4 regions of the Geodermatophilus sp. SYSU D00766 genome follow, and region 1 is predicted to be linked to each of the others. Evidence: riboswitches for the same ligand, from Rfam matches in the RefSeq annotation. Region 1 holds a riboswitch; each other region holds the start of a gene.
What was found. A riboswitch is a leader RNA that binds a small molecule or an ion and turns the genes downstream of it on or off. The one in region 1 is predicted to bind cyclic di-AMP.
Positions count from the first base shown of each region.

Region 2: another riboswitch for cyclic di-AMP. It lies ahead of ACI8AD_RS23440 (C40 family peptidase); the one in region 1 lies ahead of ACI8AD_RS12110 (aggregation-promoting factor C-terminal-like domain-containing protein).
Region 3: another riboswitch for cyclic di-AMP. It lies ahead of ACI8AD_RS07610 (C40 family peptidase); the one in region 1 lies ahead of ACI8AD_RS12110 (aggregation-promoting factor C-terminal-like domain-containing protein).
Region 4: another riboswitch for cyclic di-AMP. It lies ahead of ACI8AD_RS04195 (transglycosylase family protein); the one in region 1 lies ahead of ACI8AD_RS12110 (aggregation-promoting factor C-terminal-like domain-containing protein).

Region 1 covers NZ_JBJGYI010000013.1:42,313-47,112, forward strand. The annotation lists gene ACI8AD_RS12095 (flavin-containing monooxygenase) at 1-1,025, opposite strand, end outside; gene ACI8AD_RS12100 (TetR/AcrR family transcriptional regulator) at 1,102-1,767, opposite strand; gene ACI8AD_RS12105 (class I SAM-dependent methyltransferase) at 1,809-2,447, opposite strand; gene ACI8AD_RS12110 (aggregation-promoting factor C-terminal-like domain-containing protein) at 2,560-3,486, opposite strand; cyclic di-AMP (ydaO/yuaA leader) riboswitch at 3,718-3,879, opposite strand; gene ACI8AD_RS12115 (DivIVA domain-containing protein) at 4,044-4,800, opposite strand, start outside.
Region 2 covers NZ_JBJGYI010000055.1:14,285-19,084, forward strand. The annotation lists gene ACI8AD_RS23420 (TM0106 family RecB-like putative nuclease) at 1-205, shown strand, start outside; gene ACI8AD_RS23425 (hypothetical protein) at 325-813, shown strand; gene ACI8AD_RS23430 (DUF222 domain-containing protein) at 847-2,019, opposite strand; gene ACI8AD_RS23435 (carbohydrate kinase family protein) at 2,081-2,998, opposite strand; gene ACI8AD_RS23440 (C40 family peptidase) at 3,055-3,573, opposite strand; cyclic di-AMP (ydaO/yuaA leader) riboswitch at 3,586-3,738, opposite strand; gene ACI8AD_RS23445 (hypothetical protein) at 4,092-4,244, shown strand; gene ACI8AD_RS23450 (hypothetical protein) at 4,388-4,681, shown strand; gene ACI8AD_RS23455 (SMP-30/gluconolactonase/LRE family protein) at 4,685-4,800, opposite strand, start outside.
Region 3 covers NZ_JBJGYI010000006.1:82,580-87,379, forward strand. The annotation lists gene ACI8AD_RS07595 (transglycosylase domain-containing protein) at 1-121, shown strand, start outside; partial or broken gene ACI8AD_RS07600 (YhjD/YihY/BrkB family envelope integrity protein) at 145-963, opposite strand; gene ACI8AD_RS07605 (hypothetical protein) at 1,023-1,244, opposite strand; cyclic di-AMP (ydaO/yuaA leader) riboswitch at 1,436-1,572, shown strand; gene ACI8AD_RS07610 (C40 family peptidase) at 1,580-2,704, shown strand; gene ACI8AD_RS07615 (DUF3817 domain-containing protein) at 2,865-3,182, shown strand; gene ACI8AD_RS07620 (serine hydrolase domain-containing protein) at 3,198-4,529, shown strand; gene ACI8AD_RS07625 (hypothetical protein) at 4,456-4,800, opposite strand, start outside.
Region 4 covers NZ_JBJGYI010000003.1:130,260-135,059, forward strand. The annotation lists gene ACI8AD_RS04190 (nucleotidyltransferase domain-containing protein) at 1-848, shown strand, start outside; gene ACI8AD_RS04195 (transglycosylase family protein) at 913-2,025, opposite strand; cyclic di-AMP (ydaO/yuaA leader) riboswitch at 2,030-2,200, opposite strand; gene menD (2-succinyl-5-enolpyruvyl-6-hydroxy-3-cyclohexene-1-carboxylic-acid synthase) at 2,484-4,163, opposite strand; gene ACI8AD_RS04205 (o-succinylbenzoate synthase) at 4,160-4,800, opposite strand, start outside.

The sequences.
Region 1 (4,800 bases):
TCGGCGTCGAGGTGCTCCCCCGACTCCAGCGCGATGCCGGTCTCGTCGAAGCCGGCGATCCGGTCGGTCACGATCGACGCCCGGCCCTCGCGCAGCACGCGGAACAGGTCGCCGTCGGGCACCACGCACAGCCGCTGGTCCCACGGGTCGTAGGGCGGGTTGAAGTGCGTGCCGACGTCGACGCTGCCGGGCAGCTCCTTGGCCGCCGCCTTGGCGAGGACCCGCTTCATCAGCTCGGGCCGGCGCCGGCTGAGCTGGAAGGACGCCATCGAGACCAGCACGTTCTTCCACCGGACCACCGGGTAGACGACGCGGTCGGGCAGCCGGCGGCGTAGCTTCTCGGCGAGCGCGTCGCGGCCGGGCAGGCTCACGACGTAGGTGGGGGTGCGCTGCAGCATGGTCACGTGCGCGGCCCGCTCGGCCAGGCTGGGCACGAGGGTGACGGCGGTGGCGCCGCTGCCGATGACGACGACCCGCTTGCCGGTCCAGTCGAGGTCGTCGGGCCAGTGCTGCGGGTGCACCACCTGCCCGCCGAAGCGCTCCTCGCCGGGGAACCGCGGGCGGTGGCCCTCGTCGTAGCGGTAGTAGCCGGAGCAGACCGACAGCCACGAGCAGGTCCACGTCTCGGTCTCGCCGGTGCCCGCGCGCTCGGCGGTGACCGTCCACCGCGAGTCCTCGGTGGACCACGAGGCGGCGACGACGCGGGTGCCGTAGCGGACGTGCCGGTCGACGCCGTACTCGCGGGCGGTGTCCTGCACGTACTCGCGGATGGAGGCGCCGTCGGCGATCGCCTTCGGGTCGGTCCACGGCCGGAAGGAGTAGCCGAGCGTGAACATGTCCGAGTCCGAGCGCACGCCCGGGTAGCGGAACAGGTCCCAGGTGCCGCCGATGGCCTCACGGGCCTCGAGGACGGCGTAGGTCCGGCCCGGGGCCTCGCGCTGCAGGTGGCAGGCCGCGCCGATGCCGGAGAGTCCGGCGCCGACGATCAGCACGTCGACGTGGCGGGCGGTGCTGGGCTCGGTCATGGCGCTCCTCGGGACGGCCGGGGTGACCTGCACGACGGTACTCGACACACTGTCGAGTCGGTCGACGGCGCGTCGGTCAACCGGGGGCGGCGGCCGGGCCGTCACCGCCGTAGACGGTGCGCAGCCACACGGTGAGCAGCACGTCGAGCAGGTCGTCCTCGGCCAGCGCGGGCGTCGTCCCGGTGGCGGTCGCGTGGATGACCCGCTCGTCCATCCAGTTCAGTGCGACGGCGAGGTCGCGGGCGGGCGGCCCGGGCGGGGCGGCGCCCCGGGCCCGCTCGGCCTCGATGGCGGCGGCGGTCTCGGCGACGAACTGCTCCATCACCTGCGACCACAGCGCGCGCACCTCGGCGCTGGTGGCCAGCAGGGACGCCGCCGCGGTGGTGAGCGCGCGGTGGGCGAGGAAGGTGTCGCGGACCGCCTCGAGCGCGCCCCGCCAGCCGGCGCGGACGTCGTCGCCGGCCCGCCGCAGCGCCGCGGCCCGGGAGGCGCGCGCCTCCTCGACCACCCGGTCGAGCAGCGCGAGCACGACGGCGTCCTTGGACGGGAAGTAGAAGTAGAAGGTCGGCCGGGAGATGCCCGCTCCCCGCGCGAGGTCGTCGACGGAGATGTCGGCCAGCGGACGCTGCCCGAGCAGCTCCTCGGCGGTGGTGAGGATGGCCCGCTCGCGGTCGTCGCCGGAGGGGCGGCGGGCGCGGCGTCCGCGGCTGCCGCCGGGCGGGACGGGGAGCGGTGCGGCCACGGCGGCGACCCTACCGAGCGCGGCTCGGTGCCCGGGGGCGCTCAGGGCAGCCGCCACACCGTGGTGCGGCGCAGGCCCGGGCCCTCGGTCTCGGGCACGTCGAGGACGGTGACCGGCTCGAGCCGCTCGTGCGGCAGGTAGGGCCGGCCCGGGTCGCCGACGAGGACGGCGCTGCCGCGGGCGCGGGCCCGGTCGAGGAAGGGCAGCACCCGCTCGGTCATCACGCGGTCGTAGCAGACGTCCCCGGCCAGGACGAGGTCGACGTCGGGGGGCTCGCGGTGCAGGACGTCGCCGATGACGCTGATCCCGGTGACGCCGTTGAGGACCGCGTTGACCGCGACCGCCGTCCGGGAGAACGGGTCGACGTCGCTGGCCAGCACGTGCCGGGCACCGGCGAGGACGGCGGCGACGGCGACCAGCCCGCTGCCCGACCCGAGGTCGAGGACGCGGCGGCCGGCCACCGGGACGGCGCCGTCGAGCACGGCCCGGGCCAGCGCCTGCCCGCCGGGCCAGGCCGCGGCCCAGAACGGCGGGTCCTCACCGGCCCCGCCGGCGTCCTCCATGGCCTCCCACAGCGCGACGACGTCGTCGGCGACGTGCAGCCGCACCTCCGGGACGAGGGAGGGCCGGCGGACCTGGGTGTGCGCGCGGACGAACGCCGCGGGCACCACCCTGGTCACCGGCCCTCCCTCAGTGACGTACCGGAACGGCCCCCCTGGGTGACGTGCTGGAACGGCCCCGGTGCAGGGGCCCCCGCCGAGCGGAGCGAGGTGTGGGGGGCAGCGGGTCCTTCTAGTACCAGCCGGTGGCCTGCGAGTGGGCCCAGGCCTCGCACGGCGAGCCGTAGCGGTCGTTGATGTAGATCAGGCCGGCGTCGATCTGCAGGTAACCGTCGGAGGTCTTGGCGATGCCGGTGCTGGCCCAGGTGGAGTCGAGGAACTGCGCGATGCCGTAGGCGGTGCTGGTGGGGTTCTGCGCGGTGGGGTTCCAGCCGCTCTCCTTGCCCCACAGCTTCTCCAGGCAGGAGAACTGCTCGGCGCCGACGAGGCTGAGCGCGTAGTCCTTGAACGACCCGCTCTTGGCGGTGCTCGAGCCGCTGCTGCTGGCGGCCGGCGCCTCGGTGGCCGCGGCGGCCGGCGCGGCGGCAGCGGCCTGCTCGGCAGCAGCCTGCTCGGCGGCGGCCTGCTCGGCCGCGGCAGCCTCGGCAGCGGCCTGGGCCTCGGCGGCGGCCTGGGCCTCGGCGGCGGCGCGGGCGGCCTCCTCCTCGGCGGCGACGCGGGCGGCCTCCTCGGCGGCGGCCTGCTCTGCGGCAGCCTGCTCGGCGGCGGCCTGGGCCTCGACGGCGGCGGCGTCGACCGCGGTGCGCTGGTTGCGCGAGGCGGCGAGGTCCTCGAGGGAGGCGAGGGTGTCGTCCCCGATGGCGCTGGTGGTGGCCGCGTCCTCGTCCTCGGACTGCGGCGGGATGCCCAGCGCCTCGGCGACGCCCACGGAGGCGCTCGCGGTGTCGGTCCCGGTGTCGGCGCTGCCGCCGGTACCGGTGGCGGTCAGGACGCCGACGAGCAGGGCGCCGGCGGTGGCGGTGCCGAGCAGCAGCGCCGGACGGCGGGAGCCGAGCAGGCCGCGGCGGCGGGCGGGGGCCTCGTCGACGTCGGTGACCTCGACGGCGGCGGCCTCGAGGGTCTCCGGCGTGTCGGAGGCGGTGTGGCGGTTACGGGGCATGAGGGTGGGAACTCCGGGGGGAGAGAGCACGCGGCGGCCCGGGGCGTGGGCGCGCACACGCGGTCGCGGTCTACGGGGTCTGGCGGAGTGCGGGTCTCCGGCGGCTCCGGCGGTGCCGGGCGCGGCAGGGCAGGGTCGAGCCGGCGTCAGGAGGACGCGAGGGCACGCTGCGCGCGCCGGCGGCTGCACCTGCGGGCCACGGGGGCCCGGAGGCGGGGCATGCGGAGACTCCGTTCCTTCCGTGAGCCGCCTACCGAGTTAGCTGACGGGTTCGGGCGGGAAGCAGCCCTACGCGCCGGCGAGCGGAGCTCGCCGGGTGCGATTCACCCCGGCACTGCGGTGGGTCCCCGGCTCGCGTCCGCGGGGACGGACACGACTCGGCGGCGTCCGGCCAGGTTCCCCGGACGGGGAGGGACGACCAACCGGACGCCCGCCACGGTAGAGGCCGTTACCGGTCCGTGACAACACGGGGACCGGAGGGACGGGCGGGACAGGTGGGGTGCAGGCGGGACGGACGCCGACCCCGCGGCCGGCGTCCGCCCTGCTCAGCGAGCCGGTCAGGAGGCCGCGGCGACCTCGGGCCGGCCGGCCCCGTGCAGCATCGTGAGCTGCGACGCATCACCGACGGCGACCGGGTCGCGACCGTCCGGCACTCCGGCGGTCCCCCGGCGCTCGGCGAGGACGGGGACGTCCTCGGGCAGCGCCCCGGCGACGACCGCGAGGGCCCGGTCGATCTGGCCGGTCAGCCCGAGCAGCCACTCGCGGGCCTGGTCGCGCTCGTCGCGCAGCGGCGCGAGCTCGGCCTCGGCGGCCAGCCGGCGCTCGAGCGCCTCGGCGTCGGCCCGGGCGCGCACCTCGGCGGCCTCCCGGTCCCGCTGCTCGCGCGCCTCGGCGGCCGCGCGGTCGAGCCGGGCGCGCTCCTCGGCCGCTGCCCGGCCCACCTCCGCCGCCTGGCGGCGGGCCGCCTCGAGCACGGCCGCGGCCTCGCTGCGGGTCTGCTGGCGCAGCGCGATGACCGCCTCGCGCATCTCGGCGACCCCGCGGAGCCGCGCCTCGGCCTCGGTGCGGGCCTCGGCGAGCAGCCGCCGGGCCTCCTCCTCGGCGGTCGAGGTGACCGCGGCGGCCTCCTGCTCGGCCCGGGCCACCAGGGCCCTGGCCTCCTCCGGCCCGGGCAGCGACTGCCGCTCGCGGACCAGCGCCGCGAGCCGGCGCCGGGCGTTCTGCAGCTCGGTCGAGCAGGCGGCGTAGCGGCTGAGGAGGTGGTCGTTCTCCCGCCGCAGGACCATGACCTCGGTCTCGGCCCAGTCCACGTAG
Region 2 (4,800 bases), on a different contig from region 1:
GACGACGTCGACGTCGGCCGAGGAGGCGCCGCGCGGGGTGTCGTTCCTCTACGACCTCAACCGGCTCAACGTGGCGGTGTCGCGGGCGAAGGCGCTGGCGGTGGTGGTGATGAGCCCGCTGCTGCTCGACGCCGCGGTGCGGACGCCGGAGCAGCTGCGGCAGGTCAACGCGATGTGCCGGCTGGCCGAGATGGCGCAGGTCTGACCGGGTCCGCGAGGGGTCCGGAGCGGGCTCCCGGCGCGTAGGCTCCGCCGCCTCGCACGGGTGCCCCCCGGGCCGACGGAGGCACCCGCGACGTCGTCGAGTTCCGGGGGTCCGCTTCCATGACCGACCACCCCGTCCCTCCTGACCGGCACCGGCACGCCCACCGCCCGGCGCGAGCGGACCGCCGCAGGCCCGCGCTCCTGGCCGCCGTCAGCGCTCTGGTGGTCGTCGCGGTCGCCACGGCGCTGCTCCTCGCGTCGTGGGACGGCGCCGAGGACGCGGCCACCGCGGAGCAGGCGGTGGCGACCCCCGTGGCGAGCACGCCGCCGAGCAGCCTGCCGGTGACGGCACCCGCCCCGACGACGACCGCCGAGGCGCCCGCGCCGGACGTCCCCCAGGAGTTCGTCGACGCGGTGCAGCGCATCGGCATCCCGCTGGACCCGCACACCGGCTGGGTCCTCGCCGAGGGGATCTGCGTCCGCCTCGGGCAGCCGGAGTACGACCAGTTCCGGATGTCCGAGGGCGTGGAGCGGCTCTTCCCGTCCGTGTCCGACGACCAGGCGCACGAGTTCGTGGCGATGGTGGCCGAGTCGGTCTGCGGGATGTGAGCCCCGCGGTCCCGCGATCGACGTGCGGGGACATCAGGCCGCGGGTGCCAGTGGGGTGGGAACGGTGATCTCGCTGCCATCGGGTCGGTAGGTGTGCCATCGGCCGTCGGGTTGTCGCTCGACGCGGAAGCCGTGGTGGACCTTGGTGTGGTGCCGCTCGCACAGCAACGCGGAGTTGTCGAGTGAGGTCTCGCCACCGTCGATCCAGTGCACCAGGTGGTGCACGTCGGCCCAGTGGGTCGGCGCGTCACAGCCGGCGAAGACGCAGCCGCCGTCGCGGAGTTCGACGGCCTTGCGGATGGCCGGGGTGACCACCCGCTTGGTGCGGCCGACGTCGAGCGGCTGGCCTTCCGGGCCGATGACGATGCGGGTGACCTGGCCGTCGCAGGCCAGCCAGCGGGCCCGAGCGGCGGAGATGACCGCGCCGAACCCCATGGGGGCACTGCCTGCGCCGGCCGCCGGGTCGGCCAGGTCGTCGAGGTCGACCCGCACGGCCACGTGTGGCTTGACCGTCCGCAGCACCGGCAATGCACCGGAGCCCAGGGCGTTGTCGCACAGCTGCACCAGCGCGTCACCTTGCCGCTGTGCGCGGGTGCGCTGGTCGCCGGCGGGCCGGTCGGCTTGCACGTGCGCCTCCAGCGCCGCCTGCAGCTTCTCCCCACCGACCGCGTCGAGGTGGAAGCGGCCGCTCAGGGATCCGTCGGCGTGCTTGGCCACCGTCAGCGACCGGTCCTCGGTCGGATCCGGCTCGGGACCGTCGGGATCCAGCGCGTCGAGATACCGCTGCACCACGCCGGCCAGGTCGCGGTGGTCGCAGTCGAGGGCCACCTGCGTCAGTGCCGCGTCGATCGCACCCAGGTCGACGCCCCGCGCGGTCGCAGCGGCCAGCCGCTCGGGAGTGACGACCCGAGCTGCCTCGGTGACCTGCTCGGCGGTCACCCAGCCTGCTTCGTGCGCCTCGGCCAGGGCGGGCAGGTGCTCCAGCGCCCGCCCGTTGCGCACCAACCGGGTAGCGGCCGCCAGCGAGAGTCGGCAGTGCCCACACAGCCATGACGTCATCGACTTCAGCCCGTCGCGTTCGGGCGCCTGGGACAGCTCCGCCGCCCGCACCCGGCGGGCCAGTGCGGCGTCGATCCGGTTCCGCTCAGCAACCAGCGCGGCGACGTCGTCGAGCGAGTCACCGCCGGCGGGATCGCTCGAACACATGATCGAAGCCTACCGTCAACTGAAGCGCTGCTCAAGACGAAACCGCAGGTCAAAGCCAAGTTCACGACGGACGTGGCGGCGGCTGGCCGCCGAGCACACCGGCGACCACCGCGGCCGCCTCGTGCCCGGTCCGGACCGCGTCCAGCACCGGCGCCCCGCCTCGCCACCCGGCCAGCACCCCGGCGGCGAGGGCGTCCCCGCAGCCGGTCGTGTCGCGCAGCCGCCCCTCGGGCAGCGGCGCCACCGGCACCTGCCACGTACCCGCCCGCGTGAGTACGCGGGTGGGGTGTGCGCCGGCGTGCACCACGACCAGCGGCGGCACCTCCGCGGGCAGGCCGCCGAGCAGCCCCAGCACCGCGGCCTCGGCGGCGTTGCAGAACAGCAGGTCCGCCCGCAGCCCGGCGAGCAGCCCGCGGTAGGCCGCGACCCCGTGCCGCTCGATCCGCGCCGCGGCCGCGATGTCGACGCTCACCGGCACGCCGGCGTCGCGCGCGAGGGAGGCGACGGCCACCAGCGCGTCCGGGAAGCGCAGCAGGTCGTAGCCGTCCAGGTGGACGACGGCGGCGTCGGCGAGCCACCCGGCGCGGACGTCGTCCGGTGTCAGGCCGCCCTCACCCCGGTCGGTGAGCGGCGTCCGCTCGCCGTCGGGGTGGACGAGGACCGTCGACAGCGGCGCCCGGCCGCGGCGGACCACCGCCGTCTGCACGCCCCGCGCGGCCAGGCCGGCGAGCAGCGTGTCGGTGAGCGGGTCCGCCCCGGCCCACCCGGCCAGCCGCGCCGGGGTGCCGAGCCGGGTCAGGGTCGCCGTGACGTTGGCCGGCGCCCCGCCCGCCGTCGTCGTCCGCACCACCCGCTGCTGACTCCCCGCCCGCAGCGGCTCACTGAGCTCGAGCATCTGGTCGGCGACCAGCTTGCCCACCGCCACGACCGGGCCGGAGCCGGCGCGGCGGGGCCATCGCGGGCCGTCCTCGTCGTCCACGGCGACCAGGGTGCCCCGGCCGGGGAGGCCGGCCGGGGCACCCTGCCTGAGGTGCGTCAGGCGACGCGGCGGGCGCCCGCGTAGCTCGGCATCGAGTCCAGGTCGACGACGGCGACCGGCTTGCCGGCGGTCGAGGCGTGGACCATCTGGCCGTTGCCGATGTACATGCCCACGTGCGACACCGGGCTGTAGAAGAAGACCAGGTCACCCGGCTGCAGGTCGGACTTGGCCACCGCGGTGCCGAAGGTCGACTGGAGCTTCGAGGTGCGCGGGATCGAGATCCCGGCCGCCGCGTAGGAGTAGCTGGTCAGGCCCGAGCAGTCGAAGGCGTTCGGGCCGGTGGCGCCGTAGACGTAGGGGTCACCGACCTGGGCGAGCGCGGTGTCCACGGCGACCTGGGCCGCGGCGTTGGGGGCGACCGCCGGCGCGGCGGCCACGGTCGCGGTCGCCGTCCCACCACCACCCGAGTTCGCCGAGGCCGGGAGAGGTGAGAGGACGATGCCGGCTCCGGCGATGGCGGCGACGGCGATGCCGCGGAACGAGCGGCGGGTGGTGGACGTGCGTGCAGTCGTCATCGACGACGGTTCTCCTGTTCTCCACGGCCGCCTACCGGGTTAGCTGACGGGTTCGGACGGGGGAGTCGCCCGGCGCGACGGATCGCGCTCCACCCCAGGACTGCGGTGGGTCCCCGGCCCGGGTACCGGCTCTCGTGCCGGTGCCCGGTTCGGCGTGTCCGGCGGGTGTCACACAGGGCGTGACGGAGGACCCTGGCCGGACCGCGACGACGGTAGGGAGGGGTCCCAGGCCCCTCAACCGGACCGGGGGCCCGCCACGCCCGGACCGGCTCCCGGGACTTGACACCGGCCGCACGGCGGGACACCGGCTCCGACCTGCACGGATGCACGTGCCGCCGCCGTCCTCCCGGCGACGCGCCGTCGCCGACACGCCGGGCGGGACGAGAAAGGACGTGGCGGTGCGTCCGCACACGCCGTCAACGGCCCGCCACGCGCGGGGAGCGCAGCCGCCGGGATCCCCAGGGTTGCACCGCACGTTGACGGGGCACCCGACAGGCAACCGACATGAGGAGGACCCCGTGGGGATGTTGAGGAAGCTCGTGGCTTCGGGTGTCGCCGCCAAGGTGGTGCAGGAGCTCCAGAAGCCGCAGAACCAGGCCAAGATCAAGCAGTTCATCCGCGACTACCAGAGCAAGAACAAGAAGGGCGGGACGAGCGGCCGCGCCTACTGACCCACTCCGCTCCGCACGCCCCCCGTCCCGCGTCCGGGCCGGGGGGCGTGGTGCGTCCGGGGGTGCTTCCCGCGGTCCGCGTCATGCCGGCGTCCTCGCGGCGTCCTCATGGGTGCGGGGACCACCGAGGGGGCGAGGAGCGCATGACCGAGACCACGACGACCACCACGAGGACCGGCGGGGGTGCGGCGGACCGTCGACCGCACGAGCGGCGCGAGCACGTGGAGGCACTGCGGCGGGCGGCGACCCACCTCGCGACGGCGGAGTTCCTCGAGCGCCGCGCGGACCGGTCGGTCAACGCCGCGCTCGGCGCCCTGCTGCGCGAGCGCGCCTGCGAGCGCCGGCGCCGGGCCGGGCGGATCCTCACCGACCTGGGCATGCGCCCCCCGCGCGCGGTCCACCGCAGCCGGACCTCCCGCGCCGTCACCGGCGGCTGAGCGTCAGGGGCGGCCGGCGTGGGGGACGTCGACCTCCGTGGCCAGCAGCACCGCCTCGCGCACCGGCGCGCGGTTGTGCTCGTAGAAGTCCGGCGCCGCGCACATCAGCAGCGTCCGGC
Region 3 (4,800 bases), on a different contig from region 1:
CGAGCCGGGACCCGAGCCGGAGGTGCCCCCCACGGCGCCCGCGGAGCCCGCGCCCGCGGCGCCGCCTCCACCCGCCCCGCCCCAGGTCCCCCCGGAGTGGGGCGGGGCGCCGGCCGCGTGACGGCGGCCGAGCCGCTCGTCGAGTGACTGGGTGAGCAGCCACCCGGCCAGCAGCACCAGGTGCAGCAGGAACAGCCACAGGCCGACGGCGACCACCGCCCCGACGACGACCAGGCCGCCGAAGGGGGCACCCAGGTCCAGCGGCAGGGACAGGAACACCACGAAGCCCTGCAGGAAGCCCGACAGGCAGGCCGCGGTGAACAGCGCCCCGCTGGTCAGCGCACCCCAGCGCAGCTGGCCGCCCGAGACGACGCCGAACCCCCACAGCACCGGCACGGTCAGGACGAACAGCACGGTGTAGTAGCCGACGGCGAAGCGGCCGAGTGCCGCCCCGACGCCGTCCTCGCGGGCCAGGTCGGCCATCACCCGGGCGGCCAGCAGCAGCGGGTAGAGCAGCAGCGGCGTGGCGACGACCAGCGGCAGGGTGAGCAGCCGGCCGCGCCAGCCGGTCAGGTTCTCCCGGCGCTGGCTGAAGCGCAGCAGCGCGCGGCGCAGCCCCTCGCCGTAGAAGGTCAGCGGGACCAGCGCCAGGACGAAGCCCAGCAGGTCGAGGTGGGTGCCGGCCTCGACCAGCCGCTCGACCGCCTCCGGGGCGCCCAGCGGCGTGGGCAGCAGCTCGGTCAGCCGCGCGGTGAGCGCCCGCACCTCCTCCGCCGAGGTCACCAGAGCGGTCAGCCGTACGGCGACCAGCAGCAGCGGCACCACCGCGATGCCCGCGTAGAAGGTCAGGCCGGCGGAGATGAGGGCGAGGTCGCGGCCGCGCAGCAGCCGCTGGGCCCCGCGCAGCAGGGTGTGCACCTCGGCGCGCAGGCGGGCCGCGGTCCACCTGCGTTCCGGAGTCACCCGCTCATGGCACCAGCCCCCGCGGGCGCGCGCCCGTCGGAGTGGCGCCGGTGCGGTGCTCAGTCCTCGGAGCTGTCGTCGGTGGTCGGCGCGTCGTTGCCGGGATTCGGGCCGGTCTCCTGGCAGCTGGCGTCGTTCTCGTTGCTGGCGTTCTCGCCGCTGGCGTCGCAGTTGGTGGGCCCGCGGGAGAAGTCGGTGTTGTCGCCGCAGGCGGTGAGGGAGCCGAGCAGCGCGAGCACGACGAGCGGCCGGGCCAGGCGCATCCGCGTGGAGGAGGACATGCCCTGACTCCTACACGCCCCGGCGGCCGGTCAAACGGGCGGGGTCCCGCGTGTCCGTAGCCGCACCACCACGGAACGTCACCGATGTGATTACACCGCGGTGATTGTCACGGGTCCGTCACGCCCCTTACTCTGTGTGTGTCCAACGGGGCGCTCCGTCACTGACCTGGGTGACACCCCGAGGACGCCGTCGAGCCGGTGCGCCCCTCGGGTGCGCCGGGCCGGGGACCCATCGCAGTCCTGGGGTGCAGCGCGTGTCCGCACGCGCCGGGCGAGTCCACGCCCGAACCCGTCAGCTAACCCGGTAGGCGGCCTGGGAAGAGGAGAACCACCGCGTGGCGTCCCTGCGCACGTCCGTCCCCGGCGCGACCGGCCGCCCGCACCGCCGGCCCGGCCGCCGCGCCGCCCTCGTCCTCGCCGGGGCCCTCGGTCTCGGCGTCGGCGTGGGGGTCGTCCCGTCCGCGGCCCTGGCCGAGGAGCCCACCACGGCGGCCGAGGCCGCGCAGCTGGTGGCCGCCCGCGGGCACGACCTCGAGGTCGTCACCGAGCAGTTCAACGAGGCCCGGGAGGCACTGGCCGCCCAGCAGGCCGCGGCCGAGGCCGCCGCCGCGTCCCTTGCCCAGGCGCAGGCCGAGGTCGACACCGCCCGCCGGCAGGTCGTCGGGATCGCCCGGTCGGCCTACACCGGCAACGGCATGGGCTCGTTCCAGGCCCTCATGACCAGCGAGGACGCCGACGAGTTCGTCAACCGCGTCAGCCTCCTGCAGGGCGTCGCCGGCTACCAGGGCGAGCTGCTCGGCCAGGCCGTCGCGGCCACCGAGACCGCCACCGCCGCGCAGACCGCGGCCGCCGAGGCCGCCGCCGAGGCCCAGCGCCAGTACGACGCCGTGGCCGCCCAGCAGGCCGACCTCGAGGGCCAGATCGCCGCCTACCAGGCCGACTTCTCCCGGCTCAGCGCCGAGGAGCAGCGCGCCGCGCTCGAGGCCGCCGCCGCCGCGCACGCCGCCGGGGACCAGCGGGCCAGCCGCGACGAGGACCGCGAGGAGCCCGCCGCCGAGGAGGCCCCCACCGCGTCCTCCGCGCCGGCCGCGGCCCCGGCCCCGGCCAGCGGCGTCGCCGGCACCGTCGTCGCCACCGCCATGGCCCAGCGCGGCAAGCCCTACGTGTGGGCGGCCGCCGGGCCGGGCTCGTTCGACTGCTCCGGCCTGACGCAGTACGCCTTCCAGGCCGCCGGGATCAGCCTCCCGCACTCCAGCAAGATGCAGTCGCAGATGGGCACGGCGGTGTCGAAGGCCGACCTGCAGCCCGGTGACCTGGTCTTCTTCTACAGCCCGGTCAGCCACGTGGGCATCTACATCGGCAACGGCCAGATGGTCCACGCGCCGACCTCCGGCGACGTCGTCAAGGTGGCCAGCATCGACTCGATGGGCAGCTACTCCGGAGCCCGCCGCATCGGCTGAAGGACCACCCTTCCCCCCACGCCTCGCACGGTCGGCGCGGGACCCTGGAGGGCGGCCGCTCCGGCACGTCACCGGGGTCACAGCGGGACGGGGAGCCGGGGGACCGGCTGCCGCGTTGGTCCCTGCGGAGCTGCCGCCGACGCCTGAGGACCGCGTACCGATGAACCCCCGCACCGTCGCCACCGCCTTCCGCGTCGTCGCCGTCGCCGAGGCGCTGTCCTGGGTGGGCCTGCTCGCCGGCATGTACGTCAAGTACGTGCCGGAGACCTCCGAGGTCGGCGTGCAGGTGTTCGGCCCGGTCCACGGCGCGGTGTTCGTCGCCTACGTCGCCGTCGCGCTGGTCGCGTCCCGGGTGCTGCGCTGGTCGCCGTGGACGACGCTGCTTGCGCTCGCCGCCTCGATCCCGCCGCTGGCCACCGTGGTGTTCGAGCGCTGGGCCGGCCGCACCAGGAGGCTCGCGGCACCCGCGCGGGCCTGACCTACCGTTCCGGGCATGCCCGAGCCCGTGCTGCCCGCCACCGCCCGCACCCTGCTGGCCCGCACCGCCCGCGCCCAGCGCGACGGCCGGGCGCCGAGCCTGGTCGCCGGCGTCGTCCGCGACGGCGGGCTGGCGTGGTCGGCCGGGCGCGGCGACGTCGCCGAGCCGCACACCGACGTCCAGTACCGGCTCGGCTCGATCAGCAAGACGGTCACCGCGGTCGCGGTGCTGCGGCTGCGCGACGAGGGCCGGCTGGGCCTGGACGACCCGCTGGACCGGCACGTCCCCGGCACGCCGCTGGGCGACCGGTCGATCGGGCAGCTGCTGTCGCACCTGGCCGGCGCGTCCGCCGAGAGCCCCGGCGGCTGGTGGGAGCGGGTGCCCGGCGGCTCGCTGGCCGACCTCGCGCTCACCGGCGGCGACGTCGTCCTGGGTGAGGCCCGGCGCTTCCACTACTCCAACCTCGGCTTCGGCCTGCTCGGCGAGCTGGTGGCGCGGCTGCGTGGCCGGCCGTGGGACGACGTCGTCACCGGCGAGGTGCTCGCGCCGCTGGGCATGGCCCGGACGACGCCGCGCCCGTCGGGCCGTGCCGCGCAGGGGTACGCCGTGCACCCGTGGGCCGACGTCGTCCTGCCCGAGCCCGAGCACCACGCCGGGGTCATGGCCGCCGCCGGCCAGCTGTGGGCGTCCCTCGCCGACCTCGCCCGCTTCGCCGCATTCCTGCTCGGCGACACCGGCGACGTGCTCTCCCCGGCCACGCTGGAGGAGATGGCGGTGCCGGCCGGCGTCGACCCCTCCTCACCGGCCTGGTCGGCGTACGGGCTGGGGCTGCAGGTGCTGCGGGTCGACAGCCGCACGCTCACCGGCCACGGCGGCTCGATGCCGGGGTTCCTCGCCGGGGTCTTCGTCGACCGCGAGGAGGGCACCGGCGGGGTGTCGCTCGCCAACACCACCAGCGGGCTGGACTCGGCGCTGGTCCCGGGCCTGCTCGCCGACCTGCGGGCCGCCGAGCCGCGGGTGGTCGAGCCGTGGCGCCCGGCCGGTTCGCCGGTGCCGCTCGAGCAGCTCGGCGTCTGGTACTGGGGGCCGGCGCCACTGGCCCTGCGAGCGGTGCCCGGCGGGCTGCTGCACCTCGGGCCGCTGCCGGGGCGGGCCGGGCGGGCCAGCCGGTTCCGCCGCTGCGACGACGGCACGTGGCTCGGGCTGGACGGCTACTACGCCGGTGAGACGCTGCGGATCGCCCCCGACCACCTCGACCTGGGCACGTTCGTGTTCACCCGCGAGCCCTACGACCCCGCCGCCCCCGTGCCCGGCGGCGTCGACCCCCGGGGCTGGACCGCCCCCTGACCGTGGGCTTCCGCGGCAGTGCACGCGTCTCCGGGGGGTCGAAGGCGTCCATGGTGGTCTTGACGACGGCGCCGTAGGCCAGGTGCGGCACCACGTCGGCGGCCCAGTCGGCCGCCGACCACGTGCGCGGGTCGGTGACGCCCAGCACCGTCATCGGTCCGTTGGCGGCCACCAGCACCGCGAGCGTGGTGAGCAGCGTGCCCACCAGCGGCTGCGACCGGAAGCCCGACGCCCGCACCAGCCCGACGCCGACCCCGACGCCGACGCCGGC
Region 4 (4,800 bases), on a different contig from region 1:
CGCTCCCCCCGCCCTTCGACCACCCGCACGCCTCGGCCGTCGCCAGGGAGATCGCCGAGCGGGGCACGGTCCTGCGCGCTCAGGTCGGGTCGGGCGTGCACGGCACGTCCGTGGCCGGCCAGGACGACCGCGACGAGATGGGCGTCTGCCTGGAGCCGCCGGAGTACGTCACCGGCACCGCCCGGGTGCCCGCAGGCCTGGCGACGACCGAGACCGTGCCCTTCGAGCAGTACCACCGGCACACCGCGTGGGACCGGCCCGGCGGGCTGGCCAACCGGTCGGGCGCCGGCGACGTCGACGTCGTCGTCTACTCGGCCCGCAAGTGGGCCCGGCTGGCCCTGGGCGGCAACCCGACGGTCCTGCTGCTGCTGTTCGTCCCCGACGAGGAGGTCGTGGTCCGCGACGCCGCGGGCGCGGAGCTGGTGGCGCACGCCGACCGGTTCGTCTCCCGCGTGGCCGCCGACCGGTTCCTCGGTTACCTGCGGGGCCAGCGGGCGGCGATGACCGGGCAGGCCGGCGCGCATCCGAACCGGCCCGAGCTCGTCGCCGCGCACGGCTTCGACGTGAAGTACGCGATGCACGCGCTGCGGCTGGGCCTGCAGGGCGTGGAGCTGCTGACCACCGGCCGGATCACGCTGCCGGTGCCCGAGCCCGACCGCGCGTACCTGCGCCGGGTCCGCCGGGGCGAGGTGCCGCTGGCCGAGGTGGTCGCGGCCGTCGACGACGCCGAGGCGCGGCTGGCCGCACTGCGCGACAGTCCGGCGGTACCCGCCCGGCCCGACCGCGCCTGGGTCGACGGCTGGCTGCACCGGTCGTACCTGGCGTACTGGGCCGCCCTCGGCCGCTGACCGGGACGACGAGAGCCCCGGCCGCTGGGCAGCGGCCGGGGCCCTCGTCGGGGGTGGCGGGAGGTCAGCCCGCGTAGTTCACGTGCACGTGGTCGAAGTGGTTCGCGGTCACGCTGCCGCGGTCCTCCATCGCCTTCCACGCGCCATCGGGCGAGGTCAGGATCCGCTGCTGCCAGATCACGTACTCCACGCCGAGCTCGTCCCAGTGGTCGATGTGGTACTGGGCGATCGCGTCGCCGAGGGCGGCGTCGGACATGACCATGTAGTCCAGCGCCAGGCCCGAGGGGTGCCCGTTCGGGTCGACGGCGCTGCCCCGCGTGCCGCCGATGGTGATGTCGGCGGCGCCCGGCACGTTGCTGACGACGACGTCGGCGGCGGCCTGGGCGACCGGCTTCACGGCGCCGGCGGTGTTGGTGATGGTGGCGATGGCGTTCGCGACCTGCGGCGCGGCCGCGGCGATCGGCGCGACCTCGGCGGCCGGGGCGGACTCGCCGGCGGTGGCGGCCGGGGCCGGAGCGGCGGCCGCGGGGGCCTCGGCGGCGGGGGCCGCACCGCTGACGGCGAGCACCTGGCCCGGGTAGATCCGGTTCGGGTCGCCGCCGATGACGTCGACGTTGCGCTGGTACAGCTCGCGCCAGCTCTGCTGGTGGGCGTCGGCGATCTTCTTGACGGTGTCGCCCCAGCGGACCGTGTAGTCCTCGGTGGCGTCGTCGGCCGGGGCGGGCTGCTCGGCGGGAGCCGCAGCGGGGACCTCGGCGGGGGCCGTGGCGGCCGGGGCGGGCGCCTCGGCGGCGGCCGCGGTGGTGCCGTCGGCCAGGAACGCGCCGCAGTGCGGCCAGGCGCCGATGCCCTGGCCGGCCAGGACGCGCTCGGCGATCTGGACCTGCTCGGCGGGGGTGGCGAGGTCGGCGCGCGCGGCGAGCTCGGTGCCGCCGAAGCCGGCCCAGGTGGACTGGCTGAACTGCAGGCCGCCGTAGTAGCCGTTGCCGGTGTTGATGCTCCAGTTGCCGCTGGACTCGCACTCGGCCACACCGGACCAGTCGTGCGTCTCGGAGGCGGAGGCGGAGGCGGGGGCGCTCAGGACGCCGAGGCCGACGGCGGTGGCGCCGGCGACGACAGGGGCCCGGGCGATGACCTTCTTGGTGCGGACGTAGCGGGGTGCGCGGTGCTTGGGCATGGTGATGATCTCCCGATCACCGCCGGCGAGGTGAGCTGTCGGGTTCGGGCGATCGGTGCCCGGCCGCGGTGTCGCGGCTTCACCCCGAGGCGCGCGTCAGGACAGGCCCCCGTAGGCCGTCGCGCGCCGGAAGTGGTTCCCCCACCCCTGCCCTGGGTGTTGGTGTGGGCGACCGGTGGGCAGGGTTTGGCGGACCGGCGCCGCGCTCCGATTGGCCGAGCGCAGCCAAAACGTTACATATCGTCATGGCAACTGTCGTTGTGTCGCCGGTCACATTCCGTTAGCGGTGGGACGCGCGGGGTATCTGAGGCGCCCTGCCCACCCCCGGGTGCACCCCGGATGCCCAGGTCAGCGGCGAGGCGCCGCGGTGCGCCGCCGGACGCCGCCGGGCGGGCAGTGCGAGCAGGACCACACCGGCGCCGGCCGACGACGGGCGGCCCGGGCGGGCGCCGGAGGGCTCAGCCGAGAGCGCGGGCCGCGGCCTCGCGGAGGGCGACGGCGAGGTCGGCCTCGGCGCGCTGGTCGGTGCCGACGACGACCACTCCCGGCCCGCCCGGCGCCAGGGCGTCGGGCAGCTCGCCGGGCGCGGTGACCCGCGTGGTGGCCCAGCCCAGCGCCTGCGCGACCGCTGCCAGGTCGCGCCCGTGCGGCGTCCCGAACACCCGCCGGTAGTCGCGCGCGTACGCCGGCCGGCCGGGCTCGAGCTGGGCGAAGATCCCGCCGCCGTCGTTGTCCGGCACGACGAGGGTCAGGTCCGGGCGCGGCTCGCCCTCGCCGGTCAGCAGCCCCTGCAGGTCGTGCAGGAAGGTCAGGTCGCCCAGCAGGGCCACCGCGGGGCCGCCGGAGGCCAGCGCCGCCCCGACCGCGGTGGAGACCGTGCCGTCGATGCCGGCCACGCCCCGGTTGGCCAGCACCGTGACGTCGCCGCGCGGGACGGCGAGCCGGTCGACGTCGCGCACCGGCGTCGAGGAGCCCAGCACCAGCAGCGCCCCGGCCGGCAGCGCGGCGACGACGTCGCGGGCCAGCCGGGCAGCGGTGGGGGCCGGCGCGGCGTCGAGCAGCGCGTCGACGGCGGCGCCGACCCGGGCGGCGGCCCCGGTCCAGGCCGCGGCCCAGCCGGGGTCCGACGGTGGGCCCGCGGGCGGGGCGGCGCGGCCGACCAGCGCGCTCGACCGGCCGGCGTCGGGCCACCGCGGGGTCGCCGTCACCGTCTCCACCCGTACCCGCGGGTCGGCCAGCAGCGCCGACACCGGCCGCGACAGCGTGGGCCGGCCGACCACCACGACCCGGTCGGGACGGTGCGCGTCGAGCCAGGAGGGCACGCCGAGCAGCAGCGCCCCGCCGCGGACGGCGTCGCCGGTCCACGCCCCGCCGCTGGGCTCGGCGACCACCGGCCAGCCGGCGGCAGCGGCGCCGGCCGCCCACGCGCGGCCCGCGGCACCGGGCCCGTCGCCGGCGACCACGAGGGTGCGCGGGCCGTCGCCGATCGGACCGGGCGCGGCGGGCGCGGGGACACCGGCGGTCCACGGGGCGCCGTCGGCGCGACCGGCCCACGGGCCGGTCAGCGGACCGGGCTCCTCCTCGGGCAGCAGCGGGTCGCGGAAGGGCAGGTTCAGCTGGACCGGTCCGGGGTCCCCGGACAGGGTGCCGGTGGCCGCGAGCAGCGCCCGGGACACCACCGAGCGCCAGTACCGGTTCTGCGCGGCCTCGCGGCCGGCCTCGGGCACGCCGACGTCGGCGGCCCAGCGCACCGCGCCGCCGTAGAGGCCGGGCTGCTCGATCGTCTGGTTGGCGCCGGTGGACCGCAGCTCCGGCGGGCGGTCGGCGGTGAGCGCGAGCAGCGGGACGCCGCTGACGTCGGCCTCGAGCACCGCGGCGTGCAGGTGCGCGGTCGCCGTCCCGGAGGTGGTGAGCACCGGCACCGGCCGGCCGGAGGCGCGGGCGAGGCCCAGGGCGAGGAAGGACGCCGTCCGCTCGTCGATGCGCACGTGCAGCCGCAGGGCGCCGGCGCGCTCGGCCGCGGCGAACGCCAGGGCGACCGGCGCCGAGCGCGAGCCGGGCGCGACGACGGCGTCGCGGACCCCGCCGCGGAGGAGCTCGTCGACCAGCACGCGGGCCAGCGCGGTGGAGGGGTTCACGCGGCCAGCACCGCGGCCAGCCGGTCGGCCCAGCGCCCGGTCACCTCCGGGGACGCCGCCACGTCGGCCAGCCGGTCGGGGGTCACCGGGCGCACCGGCAGGACGCCGTCGACCGGCCGCAGCGGCTCGCTCGTCACGTCGCCGCCGAGGAGGGCCCCGGTGGCCAGGCCGCAGGCGAAGGGCAGCTCCGGCAGTGCCGCGGCCAGCGCGACGCCGGCGGCGAGGCCCACCGAGGACTCCAGCGCCGAGGAGACGACGCACGGCAGGCCGTGCGCCTCGGCGACGCGCAGCGCCGCCCGCACCCCGCCGAGCGGCTGCACCTTGAGGACGACGACGTCGCAGGCCTCGCGCAGGTCGACCGCGAGCGGGTCGTCGGCGCGGCGGAGGACCTCGTCGCCGGCGATCCGGACGTCGGTGCGCCGGCGGAGCGCGGCCAGCTCCTCGACGGTCGCGCACGGCTGCTCGACGTACTCCAGGCCCACCCGGTCCAGGTGGCGGATGCGCGCCACCGCGGTGTCCACGTCCCAGGCGGCGTTGGCGTCGACGCGGACCGCGCCGCCGGGGCCGAGCGCGTCGCGGACGGCCTCGACCCGCGCGAGGTCGTCGGCCGCGGTCTGCCCGGGCTCGGCCACCTTCA